DNA from 3 places in the Dehalococcoides sp. genome. Region 2 is predicted to be linked to each of the others. Evidence: riboswitches for the same ligand, from Rfam matches in the RefSeq annotation. Region 2 holds a riboswitch; each other region holds the start of a gene.
The links. A riboswitch is a leader RNA that binds a small molecule or an ion and turns the genes downstream of it on or off. The one in region 2 is predicted to bind cobalamin.
Positions count from the first base shown of each region.

Region 1 (3,274 bases), on a different contig from region 2:
GGCTGCCACCGGTGCAGATGTGACCGGTATAGATTTCTCAAGCCGTTCTATCAGTTATGCCCGTGATTTTGCAGCCAGCCACTATCTGGATATTCATTATATAGAACAAAATTACCTTGAGTTTGCCACCCCGAAGCAGTTTGACCTGATAGCCCTTATTTATTGTGATTACTGTGCCCTGAGCCCTTCCCAGCGCTGCCAGCTTCTTTCAGTCTGGAACAAATGCCTGAAGGATGACGGGAATATACTACTGGATGTGTTTTCTCTCTCAGCTTATGAAGGGCGGGCTGAAACAGCTGGTTATGAATACCGCCTGATGGATGGTTTTTGGTCAGACAATGATTATTTCGGCTTCATAAACACCTTTAAATATCCGCTTGAAAAGGTGGTGCTGGATAAATACACCCTTATAGAGGCGGATAGGGAATGGCAGGTTTTCAACTGGCTGAAGTATTTCTGTGTGGCAGAGCTTAAACATGAGTTGGCCGAAAAAGGGTTTGAGGTGGCGGATATATTTTCTGATGTTGCCGGGGCGGTTTATTGGGAAGGTTCACCTGAGATTGCCGTCGTAGCCCGCAAGATAAAATAATCCGGTAATTCTAAAACAAGTTTCAACAGCCGCAGACTTACAAACTGCGGCTGGTTTATTGATTGAGATGAGCCTGTTTATTAGGGTCGAATGGTTTGCTATTATATATATTGTTAAACCTTAGAGAGAGAAGCAAGAGTAATGACGAAATCAACCAGGGTAATTCCGCCTTTCCCCCAGATGACAATAGGGGTTATGGGTTCAGCCGGTGGGACTATGACTGACGAAACCAAAAAAAGTTTACGGTGTTTGGGTGCCTGCATAGCCAAGCGCAAACATGTGCTTATTACCGGTGCCTGCCCCGGAATGCCCCATGAAACCGTTCTGGGGTCTAAAGAAGAAGGCGGGGTAGTAGTAGGTATTTCCCCCGCCCTGAACTTGGAAGAACATGTAGAAAAATACCACTCTCCCACTCGTGGTTACGATGCTATTATCTATACCGGGTCAGGTCTGATGGGACGGGAGATTGAAAATATCCGCAGTTGTGACGTGGTGATATTTGCCGGAGGGCGGTCCGGTACGTTGGGTGAGTTTGCTATAGCTTACGACGAAGGCAAAGTTATAGGGGTACTGCGGGGAAGCGGCGGCATTGCTGACCATCTGGACAAGATTATTGCCATGGTGGACAAGGAAACCGGTGCCCGCGTTTACTATGAATCAGACCCGTACAAATTGCTGGACATACTGGAAGCAGTTTATCGGGAGCGTATTCTCCCCAAGCATAAACGCCTGCTGGAGAACAATGACCCCGATGGCGTATCCGACGGCTAGTTGACCCCCGACCCGAAATGAATTTAGTTACCCCCCCCGTTTTCTTTTGTAAGATACGGGGGTTTCTTTTGGTCTGCAAAAGTGATTTTCCTGATATAACTGCCAAAAAAATCTTACAATTTATGGCTGATGTATTGACTAATCAAAAATACTGGAGTAAACTAAATTTTAGTTGAATATGTAACGGGGTAGCTATGAGTGCAAGACCGGTGTGAAGCCGGCGCAGTACCGCCTGCTGTAACCGGAGGGAATACTTCCGGGAGCCAGAACCTCAGAACCCCGTTTACCAGGCACTCCGCGGAATAGGGAGGGGAGTCATTTTAAAATGGCTGAAATACCTTTGTCCGATGAGGCAGAGGTATTTTTTTGCACCTGGCAAAATGTAAATACAACTAAAAGGGCCTTAGAACTTTGAGTGCAAGCCCGGTGAAATTCCGGCGCAGTACCGCCTGCTGTAAGGGGCAAATGCTCCAAGTCAGAACCTCAAGGTTCGTTCTAAAAGGCTCTCCGCGGTAAGAGGAGGTATGGCCATGCAGAAGAATTTGTAAGAGGAAAACGCTTTGCCCGATGCCCCTGTTTTCAATATTAAAAATGAATGGAGCAGTTATGCTGGATGATATAAATATGAAACTTAACAGTAAGAGTGCCCGGCTGGGTACTACTGTTGCCGGTGTCTTCTTAAGCTTGGTTTTGTTGTTAGGTCTGGTGGGTGGCTGTAAAACTGCAGACGATACCAATCCTGATGACGAAAACCCGGTTGTAACTGAAGTGACTTATCCGCTGACGGTGACAGATCAACTTGGCAGAATCGTAACTATCCTGTCTGAACCTCAGACCATAGTTTCTCTTTCTCCCAGCAATACCGAAACTATTTATGCTATGGGTCTTGAAGATAAACTGGTGGGTGTGACTACCTATTGCAATTACCCCGAAGCCGCCAAAGATAAACCCAAAGTGGGCGGTTTTTCAAATGTGGATGCCGAAGCAGTGACTGCCATTGGACCTGATATTATTCTGGCCTCCAATATTCATGCATCAACAGTTATTCCTCAGCTTGAACAGCTGGGTCTCACCGTAATAGCTATCAGCCCGGATAATCTGGAAGATGTGTTGGCATCTATTGAGCTTATCGGAAAGTGTCTGAATCAGGTTAAAAAAGCCAATTCACTGGTGGACAGTATGCAGACCCGTATAGATGCAGTAACATCCAAGGTTAAAAATCTGTCTGAAAGTCAGAAACCGCGTGTTTTATACATTGTTTGGCATGAACCTCTTATGAGCGTTGGTTCTACTGCCTTCATAACAGGCTTGATTACTGCTGTCGGAGGCGTTAGTATTACTGCTGATTCAGCCGAAGCCTATCCGACTATTGGTTTGGAGACAGTGCTGGGGGCTAACCCCCAAGTGGTAGTGGTTGGTACTGGAATGGGTTCCGGGGCTGATGCGCCGCTGCTGTTTATACAGGATGAACCCCGTCTGGCTAATATTGATGCCAGAATCAATGGCAATATATATAGTATAAACACAGACCTTATCGGCCGTACCGGGCCCCGAATTGTAGAGGCTCTCGAACAACTGGCCAAGATGCTTCACCCTGAAATATTTGGAGCTATCAGCTGATATAGAATTCAGGTGGGGCAGGTAATATACCTGCCCCACAGTTTTGCAGGTAAGAATGGGTGTAAATACAAATCTGAATAAGGAAAACTGTCCGGCAGTTCCCGGCGGTTTGCACCCCCATTGGAGGGGGCGGATTTTTGCTATGGCCGGGTTGTTTGGTTTGCTGCTTGTGGCGGCTGTTTTTGCTATTTCCTTCGGCTCAGTTGAAGTGCCATTTTTTACCACTATAGCTATCTTGATTTCAAAAATTCCTTTCGTACATATTAGCCCTGACTGGACCGTAAATACTCAGGC
Region 1 is NZ_JBAZDW010000010.1:14,939-18,212, reverse strand. It holds gene WC259_RS02355 (class I SAM-dependent methyltransferase) at 1-589, shown strand, start outside; gene WC259_RS02350 (LOG family protein) at 731-1,360, shown strand; cobalamin riboswitch at 1,530-1,657, shown strand; gene WC259_RS02345 (ABC transporter substrate-binding protein) at 1,967-2,980, shown strand; gene WC259_RS02340 (iron ABC transporter permease) at 3,036-3,274, shown strand, end outside.
Region 1: it holds a riboswitch for cobalamin, as region 2 does, so the genes downstream of both, WC259_RS02345 (ABC transporter substrate-binding protein) here and WC259_RS04680 (adenosylcobinamide amidohydrolase) in region 2, are expected to answer to the same signal.

Region 2 (3,274 bases):
GCCGTGCCTGTATCTCGGTATGCCCGTGGACCAAGAAGAATACCTGGGTACATCGCTTTGTACGCGAAGTTCTGTCTCATGACGCTACCGGCACATCCCAGAATGTGGCTATTTGGGCTGAGCGGACACTCTATCCCAAAAATTATGCAGATGATCTCAATCCTCCTAACTATAAAGGTGTCTACGAACCTCCGAAATGGATAACTACCAATGAATATGTCAGTAGTTTCGTTAATACTCCGATGGGGGTGAAGTAATATGTGGATGATGCTTTTAAATGTACTAATGGGACTGGGTCTGGCAGCCGCAGCCTGGGCAGTATATTCCGTAGCCAAAGGGTACGGGAAAGCTGTTAAATGGTGGCACTGGGCCATGCTGCTTGTGGCCGGCGTGTTATGGATTGTCGGTTTTTCATGGCTTGGAGCCCAGATGGGCGAAGAATTGGGAGGTATGGTATTTGTTCAGGGTGCCCTCTTCGGTTGGGGTGTTTTGTTCATACTAAGTATTGTTCTTACCCTTATTACCTTCCAGCTAATCAGACGCCAGGCAAAATAAATCAAAGTATTCAGCGGTGCGGTTAAACACCGCGCCGCTGACATAAGTGAGGGAAAATGCCTTTATATGAATTCAGATGCCAGTTTTGCCAGAGCACCTATGAGAAAATAGGCAAACCGGATGATAGCCCGGTTGACTGCTGTCCCGGTTGCGGCGGCAGAGCTCAGCGGGTGGTGTCCGGCTTTTCGTGGAAAAACCAAACATCTAACCTGGTTAAATTTAAGGACAGCGCTGATGAAAAGATGCATTATGCCGAGAGGCGCTTAAACGAAGATAAAAGTCTTGATCCCAATGCATGGCTATTAAAGGTAGCCCAAGATAAACTGGCTGAAAGAGCTGCGAAATCAGCCCAAGCCTGAATATGATACTTAACTTTTTACTGAACCGGTTTGTAAAAATGAAATCTGCCTTGCTTGCACTATGTATATTGCTGGCTATCACCTGCTGCGGTTGCGGTGAACCTAAAACGGAAAAGGTGATACCGGATGCCTGCCCTGACCTAGGGCTGCTAGTCACCCAAGCCGATGTCACTGATACACTGGACCCATATGCCCGACCGATTGTTACGGGTAATATATTTCCGTCATCTGCTAAGGCAATTTATTTGGTCTTCTCTCTGTCAGATGATATGTGCTGCAAGACCCTGAACGTACGCTGGTTTCGAGACAGCCAATTGGATCCTATACAGATAGAGGATAATCTGCATGCCCAGTTTCCCATCAAACTAACGTTACAAGCACCTTCAGGAGGATTTATACCGGGTGAATATCACGTGAACATATATATAGATTTTTGGGAGAGACTAAGCCTGCCTTTTGTAATAAGTGAGTGAGAAACCGAATATACCTGAAAGCACAAACAGACATCATAAAGCAGTTTTTGATTAATAAACGAATAGAAGTACTTACCTGAAGCTCCCCTTTTGATAGGGTTAAAGGGAACAGAAATCCGGTGCAAAACCGGAGCAGTACCGCCTACTGTGAGTGGGAAACCACCAGCCAGTAAAGCGCCCTGTTTCAGGTATCTGCCATTCCGGTGGTTACGGAAGACAGGTGCGGAGTTAAAGAGATTTAGCCCCCTCCTGTTTTTGGGAGGGGGCTGTTTTTTAAGGGGCTGGGGAATCAAGCCAAATTTGGAGGAACAAGGTGTTACAAGAACTTAAGACAGATACTTATAAAGAGCTGGGCTGCTTCCACGGGGTAAGAGCAGGTATTGCCTATCATAAAGCTCTGGGAGTATCCACTAATACTCTGGTTATAGAACTGCCGGAGGAAAGGAATATACTCTCCACCCGCACCGGGCTGGGCAAGGCCAGGTATATACTCAATACCCATATCCCCCCCGAACTCTGGGACTTTATGCATGACAACTCGGCAGACTGGCAAACAGCCTACTCGGTAGTACTGGAAGAAGTCCTCAAAAGATACGATACAGACCTGGATAATGTCTCATTCCTGTCCACCGGGGTAGACCAGGACAATATAGCCTGGGCGGAAGAAACCTATGAGGAATTCTGGGTATTGGCCTTTGCCACCGCCGGAGTTAAGACCAATGCCATGCGGATAGGCTGTGACGAAGCCAGCGGCATAGAGCGTAACGGCAAGTTTGAGAAGATAGGCACGATTAATGTTATCCTGCTGACCGGCTCAAGCCTTGAGACACCCACCCTTGCATCTTCATATATAACCCTGACCGAGGCCAAGAACGTAGCCCTGCAGGAACTGGATATACGGAGTGCAGCCCACCCAGACTGGCAGGCAACCGGTACGGGTACAGACCAGATAATTACTGTATCAGGTACAGGGGGCAAATACACTTATGTAGGCGGGCATACCAAACTGGGTGAGATGATGGCCAGAGCGACCACCAGAGCCGTCAAACAGGCTATCAGGAACTGCCGGGGGTACTAGGGAATAGCTGTTGCTTTTAGTCTATTGTACAAGATGGTGGGCGGTATTGGGGTCGAACCAATGACCTCAGCGATGTCAACGCTGCGCTCTAACCAACTGAGCTAACCGCCCAAGAGAAACATATTTTACTAGCTTAGCATCTTAGCGTCAAATAAGACCTAGAAGATATTCCAGCCCGCCATTTTGTGGGCATCCAGTTCAGTGCCAAGAGCTTTCTTAGGGGTAACACCCTTAACAATAAGGGCAGCAACACCTATTTTGATTATATCCCCTACAACAAAGGGCACAAGCCCCATGGAAAGCAAAGCGGCAAAGCTGACCGGTTGCCCTAAAACAGAGACTAACCAATAGTTGAGCCAGAAAAGACCGGGAATATATACCAAAGCAAAGTTCGCAAATAACATCAGGCCAAACATAGTGGTAAAACTGCGTGCCCGAATATATCTGTCAGAAAAATAGCCAAGGAAAAGAGACAGGATGACAAACCCCGCCAGATAACCGGCAGTAGCGGTTATACCGGCGCCCCAACCGTTAAAAACAGGCATACCTGCCCAACCTGCCACTGCATATATGGCAACAGCCGCACCCCCCCACCATCGTCCCAGCAAAACAGCTGTGAGCAAAATGGCAAAGGTATGCAGAGTAACAGGTATAGGAGTCCATGGCAGAGGCAATTTAATCTGGGCAGACAGGGCAATCAGCCCGGCAGCAGCCAGAGTAAGACCTATTTTAGCCCATATATTCAAGGCATTGCGCCGTTTAAACACATCATAACGGAACTGGCTGAGTGCGCCTACCATTTGCATATA
Region 2 is NZ_JBAZDW010000027.1:951-4,224, forward strand. It holds partial or broken gene WC259_RS04660 (4Fe-4S binding protein) at 1-257, shown strand, start outside; gene WC259_RS04665 (hypothetical protein) at 259-555, shown strand; gene WC259_RS04670 (zinc ribbon domain-containing protein) at 612-914, shown strand; gene WC259_RS04675 (hypothetical protein) at 965-1,387, shown strand; cobalamin riboswitch at 1,450-1,589, shown strand; gene WC259_RS04680 (adenosylcobinamide amidohydrolase) at 1,701-2,465, shown strand; tRNA gene WC259_RS04685 (tRNA-Val) at 2,500-2,576, opposite strand; gene WC259_RS04690 (biotin transporter BioY) at 2,624-3,271, opposite strand.

Region 3 (3,274 bases), on a different contig from region 2:
ACTGCGGCAGGTGCCCTTGAAGTTTGCTTGGAAAAAGTGGGACACTACTCTCTGGGGGATGATATAAGACCGTTGCTTCCCCAAACTATCAGCTGTTCGCTTGTGCTTATAAACAATGCGGGCTGTATCTGGGTTTTAATAAGCGTGGGAGTGATTTATTTTGCCCGTATTGCCTAAACCGCAGCTGGAAAAACTAAAGCCATGTTACCATGGAGGCCCTAACTATGCCGAGCTTAAAAAACTGGGTATAAGCCCTGATGCGGTTATGGATTTTTCGGTTAGCTCAAACCCGTATCCGGCACCGGTGGAACTTAAAGAAGCTTTGTCTTCTCTGGTTATTGACCGCTACCCGGACTCTGAGTCTGCTGAACTCAAAGAATATCTGGCGGGGAGGCTTTCGCTGAAACCCGAAAACCTGATTATAGGCAGCGGCTCTATGGAGGTTATCCGTCTGGTGGCTGGGGCATATTTCGGGGTGGGGGATACAGTGCTGATACTTAAACCCACTTTTGGCGAGTATGAACTGGCGGTGGAAGTAGCCGGTGCCGACATAATTGAACAGTGGGCAGATGAAGAGAGCGGCTTTAAGTTTGATTTGGATTTAACCTGCCGCATTATTAAAAAACATCAACCCAAAGCGGTATTTATTTGTAATCCCAACAATCCTACCGGGGTTTATCTTTCCAAAGCAGATATTGAAAAAGTGCTGAATGTCTGCACTGATACACTGCTGGTGCTGGATGAGGCCTATATAGCTTTTGCTGAAGATTGCTGGAAATCAGCAGATTTGCTTGATTCGGACAATCTAATAGTTATTCGCTCTATGACCAAAGATTGTGCTCTGGCCGGGCTAAGGTTGGGTTACGGCATGGCCTCGGCAGAGATAATAGCCAACCTGAAAAAGATTTGCCCCCCATGGAACGTGAATGCCGCTGCCCAAAAAGCAGGGCTGGTTTGCCTGCGTCATCCCAGCTATCTGGCGGAATCTGAAAAGAAGATAAAGGCCTCTAAAGAGTATTTGATGCAGGGTTTTATAAGGCTGGGTTTCAGTGTGTTTCCGTCTGAGACCAATTTTTTCCTGCTGAAGGTAAGGAGTGCTGCAGATTTTCGTTCAGCATTCCTTAAATATGGGTTGATGGTGCGGGACTGCACTTCATTTGGTCTGCCCCAATACGTGCGTATAGCTCCCCGTACCCAAAGTGAGTGTGAACACCTGCTTGAGGTTAGTGTTGAATTAAAAAGTAAGTCTGAGATTTATCCAGCCTGATTGACTGGCAGGGTTTTGTCTGATATAGTTTTTAATGGTGATTAACAAACGGAACACGGTTTGAATCCGTGGCGGTCCCGCCGCTGTGACTGGGGACTTCGGTTTCTTTAAAGCACTTTTTGTGCAACCACTGTTGGAGTAGTACTCTGATGGGAAGGGTGAAACCGGGGGATAATCCGGAAGCCAGAAGACGTGTTACCACCAAACCGGATACCTGATGGTAAAGGGGCCGGCTCATCTTGAAGATATTTTGAGATGTGCCAGCCCCTTTTTTATTTGGGCAGGCGCCAGAGGAGGACAAACTGAGCATAGCCTGAAGTGCAAAACCGGATATATATTAACCCAATTTATTTATAAAGGAGTTTTAAAAATATGGAACTATTAAACGCAACACTTGCAAAGATATACGGGCTGGATAAAGAAGCCATGGTCAAGGCTCAGGCACATCAGGATATCCTGATCAAACCACAGGGTTCTCTGGGCAAACTGGAAGCTATTGTGGTGCAACTGGCAGGTATTCAGGGTGATGCCAAACCAAAAACCGCCAAAAAAGCCATTATAACCATGGCTGGTGACCACGGCATTATTGACGAAAAGTTTCACAACTGGCCGAAAGAAGTAACTGTCCAGATGCTGCAAAATTTTGCTCATGGCGGTGCAGCCATAAACGTCCTTTCCCGGCAGGTAGGGGCGCGTAACGTGGTAGTTGCGTTAGGTGTGGCTACTCCCATGGCTGCAGACCCGAATATAATTAACCGGAATATTGCACCCGGTACCAACAATATGGTTCATGGCCCGGCTATGACCCGTGAACAGGCTGTAAAGGCTATTGAGGTGGGCATAGAGATTGTAAACGCCGAGGTCAAGAAGGGGCTGGATCTGGTAGGTACCGGTGATATGGGTATTGGCAATACTTCTCCGTCTGCTGCTATCTGCTCTGTTATTACCGGGCGGTCACTTGAAGATGTAACCGGGCGCGGTACAGGTGCTTCTGATGAGCAGATGAAGCTGAAACGCAACGCTATTGCCAAAGCTATTTCCCTGAATAACCCTGATGCTAAAGATGCGATTGATGTATTATCTAAAGTGGGCGGCTATGAAATTGGCGGTCTGGCAGGAGTAATACTGGGTGCGGCGGCTAATAGAGTGGCGGTGGTTGTAGACGGCTTTATCTCCGGTGCGGCGGCTCTTATTGCTTATACCATCTGCCCGCAGGTAAAAGACTTCATGTTTGCCGCTCACCAGTCAGTAGAGCCCGGACACCGTATCCTGCTTGAGCATATGGGGCTGGATGCTATTTTGAAAATGGATATGCGTCTGGGTGAAGGAACGGGTGCGGCTCTTGCCATGAATATTATAGAAGCAGCTAACCGTATTCAGCACGAGATGGCCTCCTTTGCAGATGCAGGGGTTTCCGAAAAGCAAAGTTAGGTGTATTCTGGTATAATCCCGGGTTAAGGAAATGTATATATGGGTTCATTTTTAGCGGCTTTCCGCTTTCTTACCAACATACCTGTACCCTGGCTGAAAGAAGACTGGCAGGGGGAGAAGTCACGGCTGGATTTTGCCCGCTCACTCGGCTTCTACCCCCTGGTGGGTTTGATTATCGGGCTGATACTGGTCGGTTTGGGCTGGGTTTTCAGCCTTTTTTTACCTGATGTATTGACTGCCGCTTTGCTGATAATAAGCTTAGTGATAATTACAGGCGGTTTACATCTGGATGGTCTGACAGATACCTTTGACGGAATAGCCGCCGGTCATAAGTCATTTGAACGCGCCCAGGAGGTAATGCACCTGCCGGGAGTGGGGGCTATAGGTGTGCTGGCGGCAATATGCCTTTTGCTTTTAAAATTTTCTGCTGTCCTAAGCCTGCCTTCGGAAAGTTTTATCACAGGTCTTATTTTGTTCCCGTTAATCAGCCGCTGGGCTATGGTCTATGCGGTGGTTAAGTATCCCTATATCAGGTCACAGGGTTTGGGCAAAGAGCTTAAAGGCGAAACTGCCAAA
Region 3 is NZ_JBAZDW010000010.1:8,461-11,734, reverse strand. It holds gene WC259_RS02325 (cobalamin biosynthesis protein) at 1-177, shown strand, start outside; gene WC259_RS02320 (histidinol-phosphate transaminase) at 161-1,267, shown strand; cobalamin riboswitch at 1,289-1,482, shown strand; gene cobT (nicotinate-nucleotide--dimethylbenzimidazole phosphoribosyltransferase) at 1,640-2,698, shown strand; gene cobS (adenosylcobinamide-GDP ribazoletransferase) at 2,738-3,274, shown strand, end outside.
Region 3: it holds a riboswitch for cobalamin, as region 2 does, so the genes downstream of both, cobT (nicotinate-nucleotide--dimethylbenzimidazole phosphoribosyltransferase) here and WC259_RS04680 (adenosylcobinamide amidohydrolase) in region 2, are expected to answer to the same signal.